DNA from 2 places in the Paenarthrobacter sp. C1 genome. Region 2 is predicted to be linked to the other one. Evidence: riboswitches for the same ligand, from Rfam matches in the RefSeq annotation. Region 2 holds a riboswitch; the other holds the start of a gene.
What was found. Region 2 has a riboswitch for cyclic di-AMP ahead of ACNAOU_RS04855 (M23 family metallopeptidase). Riboswitches for the same ligand answer to the same signal wherever they lie in the genome.
Positions count from the first base shown of each region.

Region 1: another riboswitch for cyclic di-AMP. It lies ahead of ACNAOU_RS02005 (NlpC/P60 family protein); the one in region 2 lies ahead of ACNAOU_RS04855 (M23 family metallopeptidase).

Region 1 is NZ_CP186052.1:398,004-403,515, forward strand. Features, by position in the region: gene ACNAOU_RS01995 (NCS2 family permease) at 1-1,120, opposite strand, end outside; gene ACNAOU_RS02000 (copper resistance CopC family protein) at 1,235-1,867, shown strand; cyclic di-AMP (ydaO/yuaA leader) riboswitch at 2,042-2,209, shown strand; gene ACNAOU_RS02005 (NlpC/P60 family protein) at 2,213-3,004, shown strand; gene ACNAOU_RS02010 (hypothetical protein) at 3,109-3,789, opposite strand; gene ACNAOU_RS02015 (universal stress protein) at 4,208-5,245, shown strand; gene ACNAOU_RS02020 (PEP/pyruvate-binding domain-containing protein) at 5,266-5,512, shown strand, end outside.
Region 2 is NZ_CP186052.1:999,793-1,005,304, forward strand. Features, by position in the region: gene serC (phosphoserine transaminase) at 1-92, opposite strand, end outside; gene ACNAOU_RS04850 (metal-dependent transcriptional regulator) at 395-1,090, shown strand; cyclic di-AMP (ydaO/yuaA leader) riboswitch at 1,286-1,526, shown strand; gene ACNAOU_RS04855 (M23 family metallopeptidase) at 1,531-2,367, shown strand; cyclic di-AMP (ydaO/yuaA leader) riboswitch at 2,513-2,674, shown strand; gene ACNAOU_RS04860 (C40 family peptidase) at 2,679-3,410, shown strand; gene ACNAOU_RS04865 (NlpC/P60 family protein) at 3,504-4,286, shown strand; gene ACNAOU_RS04870 (HNH endonuclease) at 4,503-5,003, shown strand; gene ACNAOU_RS04875 (NTP transferase domain-containing protein) at 5,046-5,512, shown strand, end outside.

The DNA.
Region 1 (5,512 bases), 600 kb from region 2:
ACATGGCAATGAGGAAGAGCACGCCGGTCACGATCGAGGCCAGGCCGGTGCGGGCACCTTCGCCGATGCCCGCGCCGGATTCAACGAAGATCTGGTTGGAGGAAACCGAGGCCCCGCCGCCGACGATGGCACCAAGGGCGTCCACCTGCAGCACGCGGTCCACGTTCGGGATGTTGCCGTCCTTGTCCACCGTTCCGGCCTCATTGGCCAGGCCCACCATGGTGCCCATGGCGTCGAAGAAGATGCTCAGCAGGATCACGAATGCCAGCAGCGCCGCGGCGATGAAGCCGAGGTGTTCGAAGGCCCCGAAGGGGTTGGCCTTGCCGATCAGGGAGAGGTCCGGAGCGCCCCACTCCGACAAAGTGGGGGCCACCAGGGACCAGCCGCGGGGGTTGACGTTCTTGCCATCGAAGCTGGGGCCGATGTGGAGGGTGAACTCGAGGATCGCAGCCAGCGCAGTGGAGACCACGATGCCGATCAGGATCGCACCACGGACCTTGCGGACCACCAGGGCGATGGTCAGGATCAGACCGACGGCAAACACCAGAGTGGGCCAGCCCATGAGCTTCCCGTCAACACCGAGGCCCAGCGGAACAGTCGTGCCCGCAGCGTCCGGGATGCGCCGGACGAAACCGGCGTTCACCAGGCCGATCAGGGCAATGAACAAGCCGATGCCCACCACGATCGCCGTCTTCAACGCCTCCGGCACAGCCTTGAAAACCGCGGTGCGGAAGCCGGTGAGCACCAGGATGAGCATCGTGACGCCGGAGAGGACAACAAGGCCCATCATGTCCGGCCAGGTCAGCTGCGGGTGCGAGGCCACGGTAACCGCGACGAACGCATTCACGCCCAGCCCAGTGGCCACAGCGAAGGGGTGCTTGGCCCAGGCGCCCATGAGGATGGTCAGGATGCCGGCGACGAACGCCGTGGTGGCTGCGACCGCGGTGAAGCCCAGGGAAGCTCCGCTGGAGTCTGCCCCCGAGAGGATCAGCGGGTTCAGCACAACGATGTAGCTCATGGCGAAGAATGTCGCGAAGCCGCCACGGATTTCCCTTGAGTACGTGGAGCCACGTTCGGAAATCTTGAAATAGCGGTCCACTGCAGAACCTTGTTTAAGCATGAAGGTCTCCGGGTATTGGGGGGAGTGTGCTCTCAAATCCTATGCCGTTGAATGTGGGAGCTTCGGACCATTCCCCTAGTCTGTAAGGAAGCCAACACTAGGAGAAACCGCCCCATGCGTACCATCCGCCCGCTTCTGGCCGCCGTCGTCGCCGCCCTTGCCTTCGCGTCTGCCCTGCTGTTTTCCGCGGCTCCGGCGTCCGCGCACGACGTCGCGGAATCCACAGCGCCGGCGAACGGTGCAACCGTGGCTGAAGTGCCGGCGTCGGTCTCCATTACGTTCAACAACCGGCCGCTGGCCATCGGATCGGGCGTCTCCGTAACCTCCGGCGGCGAGAACTGGGCAGACGGGCCGGTCGAGATCATCGACAGCCAGGCCGTGCAGAAGCTCCGGGCCGGCGCGCCGGCGGGGGAGTACACGGTGGTGTGGCGCGTTGTCAGCTCCGATTCGCACCCCATCGAGGGCACCTTCAAGTTCACGGCCACAGCGGGAAGCACGACGGCGGCAAGCGGCTCGGCCGCCCCCTCGGCGTCCGCTTCGGCCACCTCGGGATCGGTGCCGTCCGCAGGTACGGCTCCTCCGGGAACAGTTGGCAGTTCGCCCGCGGCAGATGCGTCCCAGCCGTTCCCCTGGAGCATTGTTGTCATTGCGGTTGTTGCGGTTGCGCTCGTGATCTTCCTCGCCGTTACAGCCCGCAGGAAACTTGCCGGATCGGATGACGAAAACCGCCCGGAAGCCGCGGAATAGCGGGCTTTTCTACGTAGCTGCGAATATCTCGGTTCGGTTACCGCGACACGCCAAAGCTGCAGTCCTCGTTACTTAAATGTGACTTCGGCGGGATCATCGCGTACGGTAGTACCTGTGCCTGTTCCACGTAGCGGGCACTTCCGGCCTGATTGCCTAGCTCTGCCGCAGTCCGGAATCCGTTCGCAGACAAACCTACGGCAGAGACGGGGAACCCATTTTGGGCCGCTTTCGAGCGTGCCTTGGGGTGAAGTCACGAAACTTCCGCTGAACAGCGGGGGATAGTGGCCGGGTGACTCCCATCCGAATCCGACAGCTAACCTCGCAGGCATCGGGAGAGGCTCTTTCATGTCTTCACGCATTCTTCGCGGCCGTCGTAAGGCGGACAGCGTACGTCCTAATCCGTTCATCTCCATCTCCAAGGCAGTTGCCAGCAACGCTTCCGGCGCTGGCCGCCAGGCAGCTGTTATCGCAGCAGCTTCCGGACTCGTTCTGACCGGATCTGTCGCTGCACACGCTGCAGAGGCTCCGGTCCAGCGCGATGCCAGCCCCGCTACGGTCGCCGAGACCGCTTCCGAGGCCCCCACCAAGGTTGTTACCGCTCTTTCTACGGCTACCGTCAACTTCGAGCGTCCGGCTGTTGCTTCTGTTGCAGCTCCGGTCATCGAAAAGCCGGCTCCTGTAGTTGAAGCCCCCGCTGCCAAGCCGGCTGCCGTTACCGCTGCTGCAGCGGCGGCTCCCGTAGCTGCCCAGGCTGCAGTTGCAGCTCCGGCCGCTGTTGCACCTGCTGCTGCTCCTGTAGCTGCTGCTCCCGCTGCCGGTGGCGTCAACGCTGCCATGGTTGCCTCGGCTTACGCCCAGATCGGCATCATGCAGGACTGCACCGCCATGGTTGAGCGGGCCCTCGGTTCCGCCGGCATTCCGGTTGGCGACCTCGCTCCCATGCAGTTCATGAACTACGGCAAGGTTGTCAGCGACCCGCAGCCGGGCGACATGATCGTCCAGTCCGGCCACGTCGCCATCTACATCGGCAACGGCCAGGCAATCAGCGGTGGAATCAACGGCAACCAGACGGGCATCCACCCGATCAGCTGGTTGACCGCTACTGGTCCCATCACGTACGTACGCGCTGGCGCATAAGCCTCACGCTTCAACGCAAGGGCCGGTGTCTCCGAAGATCATCTTCGAGGACACCGGCCTTTGGCGTTTAAAATTCGTGTTGCGGCTGCCGTGAATGATGCCGGCTAGGCGATGGCGATACCCGGGCCGCCCGGGAGCGCCACCTTGGTGGAGATTGCCTGACCCACTGCCTTGGCTTGCCGCAGGACTTCCTTGGGGCTGGGCGTAATGAGCTCGCCCACGCCCACCAGGTGCATTCCCACTGCCCGCATCGCGGAGACCAGGTTCTGTCCGACGGCGATTCCAAGTTCGGCCAGCATGCGGCGCAGCTGGCTCTGGGCGCAGCGTGTGACCACAATATGGTCTGCCAGGAGAATCCCGTTGGCGGTGTGGACTGCCCACTGGCGCGGGGCGGATTCGAGGGGGCCGGAGGCATGGAGACCGCTCCGGGTCATGCTTGCGGCGAGCCCGTACCCGATGTGCTGGGTTGGGTCCGCGCCCAGGAAATCCAGGCGGACGGCCCTGGTGGTGCTGCGTACGTCCAGATGGTGGCTGGCCGCGTAATTGCGTAAGTGGCGGAGGATTTCGTTGCGTTCCTGGATGGACGCGGGATCGGTGACCTCGCAGCGTTGAAGCATGCCTGTGTGGACCGCCGGGCCGGTGGCTGACAGGGCACCGAAACCATCCACCACTATGGAGCCCACGCCGTAGCGGCTGAGTTCACTGGCAACTGCCAGGCCGGACAAGCCGGTTCCTATGACCACGGTGGTTGTGCGTTCCGTGCCGGAATCAGGCGCGTGTGACACTGCTTGGTTCCTCCTTGACGTGTGTGCCTTGCGGCATCGCGTGGGATCGCGTCCGAGTTCCCCAAGCGGCCGCAAATAAATGGCCGGAGTGTGCTGTAGGACACGTTCGCCGGCCATTCGGTGACTCGAACACTACCGAACTTTTTCGCGCATGGATAGCCTTCCCTGACAGCGTGTTCCGTGTGTTCATCAGCAGCACAAAAGCGGGGTCCGGAAACCGAGCCCCGACCGTTATACACATACAGCCGAGCCACCTTGATTCGGCCCTGCCGACCGAGAATAGTGGGCATTGGACAGGGAAATTCCGGATTTCCCTGCCCCTGGCCATTGACAATCGAGCCCTCGAGGAATCCGATGCGGAAAACCTCTGGCAGAATGGCCGGAACATCAAGCAGTAGGTGGAGAGGCGGGCCCCCAAATGGACCAGCACGGCAGACACAGTGAAGAGCCACAGGACGGCGAGGGCCTGGCAGTGGCACCGGGCGGCATCGTCGTGGGAGTGGACGGCTCGGAACACGGGCAGTGCGCCCTGGTGTGGGCAGCACGTGAGGCCGAACGCAGGCAGCTTCCGCTGCACATCGTCACGGCGTACTCGGTTCCTATTTTCGCCGCCTCAGGACTCGACGGCGGATACGCCACCGTGGACGATTCGGTCATTCGCGAGGGCGCGGAAGCCATTGTCAAGCAGGCCATGGACAAGGTCGCCCGATACTCCATCGACGTTGATGCTTCCGTCGAAAACGGTGACGCAGCAGGCGTGCTGCTGGATCTTTCCGCAGAGGCAGCGCTCCTGGTTTTCGGAAGCCGTGGCCGCGGCGGTTTCGTAGGTCGTCTGCTGGGCTCAGTCAGCAGCGCCTTGCCCGCCCATGCCAAGTGCCCCACAGTAACTGTCCCGCTCTATTGTGCTGACCGCCTCGGCGAGAATACCGAGGACAAACACATCAAGGCCGAGCACGCCAAGGCCGGCCCCCGCATCGTGGAAAACGTGGTTGCAGTGGGCGTGGACGGCTCGGAGCAGGCGCGGGTCGCTGTGCTCGAAGCAGCTGAGCAGGCCCAACGCATGGGAGCCAAGCTCCGTGTCATTTGCGCTGTCCCGCAGTACAGCGGTTCCCTGGCCTGGGTCCCCGCTCCCTTGGACCGGGACGCCTTGTTTGCCGATATCAAGGTTCAGCTGGACGCGGGGGTTGCCTGGCTGCAGAGCCATTTCCCGCAACTGACCATCGAGACGGACCTCAGGGACGGCTCGCCTGTTGACGTTCTGGTGGAAACCAGCCGCAGCGTGGAATTGGTGGTTTTGGGCACCCGTGGCCGCGGTGGGTTTGCGGGCATGCTGTTGGGATCCACATCGGATGGCGTCCTGCACCATGCGAAAGGACCCGTGTTGGTTGTTCCGGACCGCGAGGATCCCCGTCTGGCAGACCGCGACAAGTTTGGTCCGATGCTCGGCGCGGTGTAGGAAAAGGCGCAGGAAAAGGGATGCCGGTGTTCACGCTGCAGCTCACGGATATTCGTGGACCCATGCTTCCCGAGGTGGGCGGCAAAGCAGCGAACCTCGGCGAGCTTGCAGGCGCCGGCTTACCCGTGCCGCCAGGCTTTTGCCTGACCACGGATGCATATCGGCGTGCGCTGTCATCGAGCGGCCTGGATGACATTTGTGCGGCCCTGGAATCGACAAGCACGGTTGACCTTACAGGGCTGAACCGGTTGGCCGGGCGGGCCCGTT
Region 2 (5,512 bases):
AGCTGTTCCGGGCGGACCTTGGACGGTCCAGCGCCGAAGCGTCCGTCTTTCGGCAGGAGGTCGGCGGGTATGGTGATGCTGTTGTCGCTCACGTGTGGCTCCAAAGGGTATCGGCTCAAGATGGGTCGTGGCAGGTGGCGTCAGCTGCCCCTTCGACACCCCAATTCTGCCTGACATGGCCCGCGCGCAGGAACCTGCCCCTGTCATAGTCCGCCACGTGGAACGCGGACGAACAAGATGCGACCGCAATGGGTCCGGAATTATCCGGAGTAATTCCAAATAAGCTAGGCTGGGGGTTGGCGTTCAAAGGGTGGCGGTGGCACCGCCCACCCCGGTATGGGACGCGGTACGGTGGAGATTACGCAAGAACTGCGTTCGAGGAGAGCTGAGCTGGATGACGGATCTGATCGATACCACTGAGATGTATCTTCGGACCATTTTGGAGCTTGAAGAAGAAAACATTGTGGCTCTCAGGGCCCGCATAGCCGAACGCCTGCGGCACTCCGGCCCCACGGTCTCCCAGACCATCGGGCGGATGGAGCGCGATGGCCTGGTGATTGTGTCCAACGACCGCCACCTGGAGCTGACCGAAGTCGGACGCAAGCGTGCCACCGAAGTCATGCGGAAGCACCGTCTGGCGGAGCGGCTCCTGGCCGATGTCATCGGACTCGACTGGGCGTACGTGCATGATGAAGCCTGCCGCTGGGAGCACGTGATGAGTGAGCGCGTGGAGCGCCGGCTCTACGAACTGCTTGAGCATCCCACCGAGTCACCTTACGGAAATCCGATTCCGGGACTGGAAGCACTGGGAGGCATGGCCGGAACGCAGTTCCCCCGGATCGACGTGAACCTCCTGCAGGCCATGGACGGCTACGCCTCCGACTCCCGGGTGGTTGTCACGCGGCTGGCCGAGCCCATCCAGGTGGAGCCGGAACTGCTCACCCAGTTGGATGAGGGCGGAATCCGGCCCGGGGCGCCGGTCTCCCTCGAGCGCGTGGGCGAGTACATCTCCGTCCGGGTGCCCGGCATCGAAGGAGCCTTGGAGCTCCCGCCTGAAGTTGCAGCGCACGTCTTCGTGTCCCTCAACTGACAGCCTTCCGGTCCGACAACCCTCCCGGCAGTGTCAAACCTCACTTTGAGGGGCTTTGGCGCGCGTGTGACCTGCGGTTTTTCGAAATTGATGATAAGGGCCCGCCGCCGCAGGCATCTTTCTGTTGATAACGAATTTATTACCAACGCCCTTAATCCCCTATAGTTATCTACTAGCGCTGATACCAAAGCGTTACCTGATCCGGAGCCGAGCTCTGCCAGCGGATCGGGTGAACCATCACCACTGGCAGAGGCGGGGGAACCACAAGCGGCTGTCTAAAGAAGCAGCCTTGGGGTGAAGTCCGCAGCAGAAGTGCCCATTGATGCAAGTCCCTCCTTGGATACCTGTGTGCCGTGAGCGCTTCGTGCGGACCGGGTCTTTGAACTCTCTGACCCGAATCCGACAGCTAACTTCGCAGGCTTTTCAGAGAGGAACAGAGTTTGACATCGCAGAACGTCAGGGGCCGCCGCCGTGCGTCCGGCCCCGCTACTGAGCTGCGGCCAGCCCGCGTCGTAACGGAGATCCGGCCCCGCGACACCGAACGCCAGGTGCGCCGCCGTAAGAGCCCGTTGCGCCAGGTTGCCGACTTCGCCGCAGCAAGTGGCGTCGGGCAGAAGGCCGGAGTTGCGCTTGCCGCCACCGGACTTGCCCTGACTGTCGGCCTGCCGGCCACCAGCCCCGTCATGGCCACCTCGGAATCGGGACAGTCCGAATCTGCCCTGGCCGTTGGCGGCACTGTCGGAAGCCAGCCCGAGGTTTCCGCGGCAGCATCAGCCAAAATCGACTTCAGCCGCGCAGCTGTAGCCACCGCTGCGGACCCTGACGGAAAGCTGAAGCAACTGCTCAGCGCCCAGTCGGCCGGCAGCATCCAGCGTGCTTCTTCCGTGGGCACCCTGGGCAGCCCCCTCGACACGCTCACCACCGCTTCCCCCTTCGGTTACCGCGTCAGCCCCCTCACGGGCGGCACCGGTGACTTCCACCGCGGCCAGGACTTCGTGGCCCAATGCGGAACTGCCGTGCATGCAGCTGCAGCAGGCAAAGTGACTTTTGCCGGGTGGCACGAGTACGGCGGAGGAAACCGCGTGGTTGTGGATCACGGCAACGGCCTGGAGACCACGTACAACCACCTGTCGTCCTTCAACGTCCAGGTGGGCCAGACGGTCAACCGCGGGGACACCGTAGCCCTGAGCGGCACCACAGGCGCCTCCACCGGCTGCCACCTCCACTTCGAAGTACAGGTCAACGGCGAGGTCGTTGACCCCATGGGCTGGCTCTAAGCCAGTTGATGGTGCTCTCTCGCATTGATGACAGGCCTCGTGACCTGAATGTGACATTCGCTTTCAATTGTTATAACCTTCAGAGCGCATCGGCTTTTTAGGGGGCCGGTGCACTTGAGTGGATTGCCTAGCTCTGCCACCACTCGAGGTCCGTTCGCAAAATCGTCTGGCAGGGGCGGGGGAACCACTTCTGGTCTTCGAATGAAGGCCTTGGGGTTAAGTCGCAAAGTTTCCCAGTGAAGCAGCGCGGCCGGATGACTCCCATCCGAATCCGACAGCTCACCTCGCAGGCATTGGGAGAGGCTACCTACGTGTCATCACGCACTACCCCTGCGCGCCATCGCGCTGAATCGGTTCGTTCGAACCCGTTGAACACTCTTTCGAAGGCTGTTTCCTCGAACGCCGGTACCGTTGGCCGCCAGGCCGCCGTGCTGGCAGCAGCCTCAGGCCTCGTCCTTACTGTCGGGTTGCCGGCTCACGCCGCTGACACCGACGTCTCCACCTCGGAAGTCTCCAGCACCCAGCAGCTGGCTGCCACCGCAGTGGTCACTGCAGAGCCAACAGCCACCGTCTCCTTCGAGAGCCCCGTCGTGGCCACCAAGGAAGCCCCCAAGGTTGTCCAGCGTGCGGCCCTGGTCACAGAGCGCACGGCGGATGAAGCCACTGCAGTCACTGCCCAGTCCTCCGAAGCCAAGGAGTCCGCCTCCAGCGCGGCAGCATCCGGGCTCGCAGCGATTGCCTACACAGGAATCGGCTCGCCTTACGTATGGGGCGGCACTACTCCGAGCGGCTGGGACTGCTCCGGCTTCACCCAGTGGGTCTACGCCCAGGCCGGCATCAGCATCCCCCGCGTCAACGCCTGGACGGCCATGAAGCCCACCAGCGCCCCCCAGCCCGGTGACCTGGTCATGCAGAACGGCGGTGCGCACGTAGGCATCTACGTCGGCAACGGCATGATGATCAGTGCTTTGAACCCGGGCCAGGGAACCCTGCTGCACTCCGTGGCCTCCACCGGCACGTCTTCGTTCTTCACCCTCCGCTAGAAACAACCGATTCGGGGCCGGCTGACGTACCCCTGCCAGCTGACCCACTACCCACAGGTACCCCAACTGCCTGCGGATACGAAAGAGAAAACAATGACCAGTGCACACAAAGTTGCACGGCACCGCGCTGAGGCCCCCAAGACCAGCTCGCTTGCCGTCATCGCAAAGGCCGTCACCGTCAACGCCGGTGGCGTCGGCCGCCAGGCAGCAGTCATCGCCGCAGCTTCAGGCTTGGTGCTGACCAGCGGTATCGCTGCCAATGCTGCTGAGACGAATGTCGACCGCGAATCGACGTCGACGTCCGCCCTCGATGTCCAGTCTGTTGCCCAGGCCACCATCGCTGCGGACTCCACGGTTGCCATCTCTTACGAGCGTCCCGTGGTCACCACCGTGGAAGCTCCGGCTCCCGTGGTTGAAGAGGCTCCGGCAAAGGTTGAGGCCAAGGCATCGACCAAGTCCACCGCCACTGCGGCTCCGGCCACGAACGCCTCAGTGGCCGTCAGCACTGCCACCCCTGCACCCGCTGCTCCGGCTGCGTCCAGCGGACTCGGCGCAGCAATTGCTGCCGCCGCGTACGCCCAGCTCGGTGTCACGCAGGACTGCACCATGCTGGTCACCAACTCCCTGGCAGCAGTGGGAATCCACTTCCACGACTGGCCCGCCGGTTACCTTTCGCTGGGCCGCACCGTGAGTGCAGCAGAAGCGCAGCCCGGGGACCTCGCTTACTACGCCAATGGCGGTTTGGCCGGACAGGCACACATTGCTGTGTACGTCGGCAACGGCATGGCAGTCCACGGTGGATGGAACGGATCCACCACGGCACTGTTCAGCGTCAACGTCGGCTCCGGCCCGGTCTTCATCCGCGTCAACGGCTGACAATCAGCTCCCGGAACACCCCGCAGGCAGATGCCTGCGGGGTGTTTTGCTTTAATCACGCGTGAACTTTTGCCGACACTGTGAGCGAAACGACAAATAAATTCGTTGATACGGCATATAAGTGCTTACCCTTGTGTTGTCGATCCACAGCCCGTACATGCAGAGGGCAGCCGGCCCTCGTGCCCCTGACGGGTGCGGCCGTGAAGAGGTACGTGCATGCGCACACTCGTTCTGAATGCTGGATATGAACCGCTGGCGGTAATAACATTCCGCCGGGCGCTGGTCCTTGTGCTCACTGGGAAAGCAAGCGTAGTGGCCGAAGGCGACGAGCCTGTCGTCGGGCCACAGGAGATTCTCGGACGCCCCTCCGTGATCCTCCTTAACCGCTACATCCGCCCCAAGTACAACAAGATCACTGCCGTAAGCCGCCGCGGGGTTCTTCGCCGCGACGGTCACCGGTGCGCCTACTGCGGGAAAACAGCCCACACCATAGACCACGTCCACCCTAAATCCAGGGGCGGCGCGGATTCCTGGGAAAACCTGGTTGCGGCGTGCTTGAAATGCAACAACGCCAAGAGCGACCACACACTTGCCGAAATGGGCTGGAAACTCCGTTTCAAACCCGGTGTGCCCCAGGGGACCATGTGGCAGATCAAAGAACTCGAGAAACCTGCGCCGGACTGGGACCCGTTCCTTCTGCCGGAATCCGCTGCCTGATCGATTTCTGCTGAGCTCCCGCCGTCCGGGTACGCTGGGCGGATGGAGTTCAACGCCGTTGTTTTGGCGGGTGGCAGGGCCACCCGCCTCGGTGGCGTGCCCAAGCCCACGTTGAAGTACGACGGCGGCACCCTCCTTTCGCACGCACTGGAGGCTGCCCGGGCTGCTGCTGCCACAGTAGTGGTGGGTCCCGGCGAGCACGGAGTGCATTTGCCCGGATCCGTGCTGCTCGCGCGTGAGGAGCCGGCCTTCGCGGGCCCGGCAGCGGCGATCGCCGCAGGGTTGTCGGCGCTGGATACGGCCGGGATGAGATCCCCCTGGACACTGGTTTTGGCCTGCGATATGCCCAAGGCATCGCAGGGGATCGGCCGCCTGTTGGAAGTGCTCGCTGGGCACCCCGGGGTGGAAGGGGTCATGGCGGTATCCGGTGACGGGCGGAAGCAGCCGTTGTTGGGCATATACAGCACGGCCGCTCTGGACCGGGAGGTGGCCTCGGCCGTCCGGGGTTC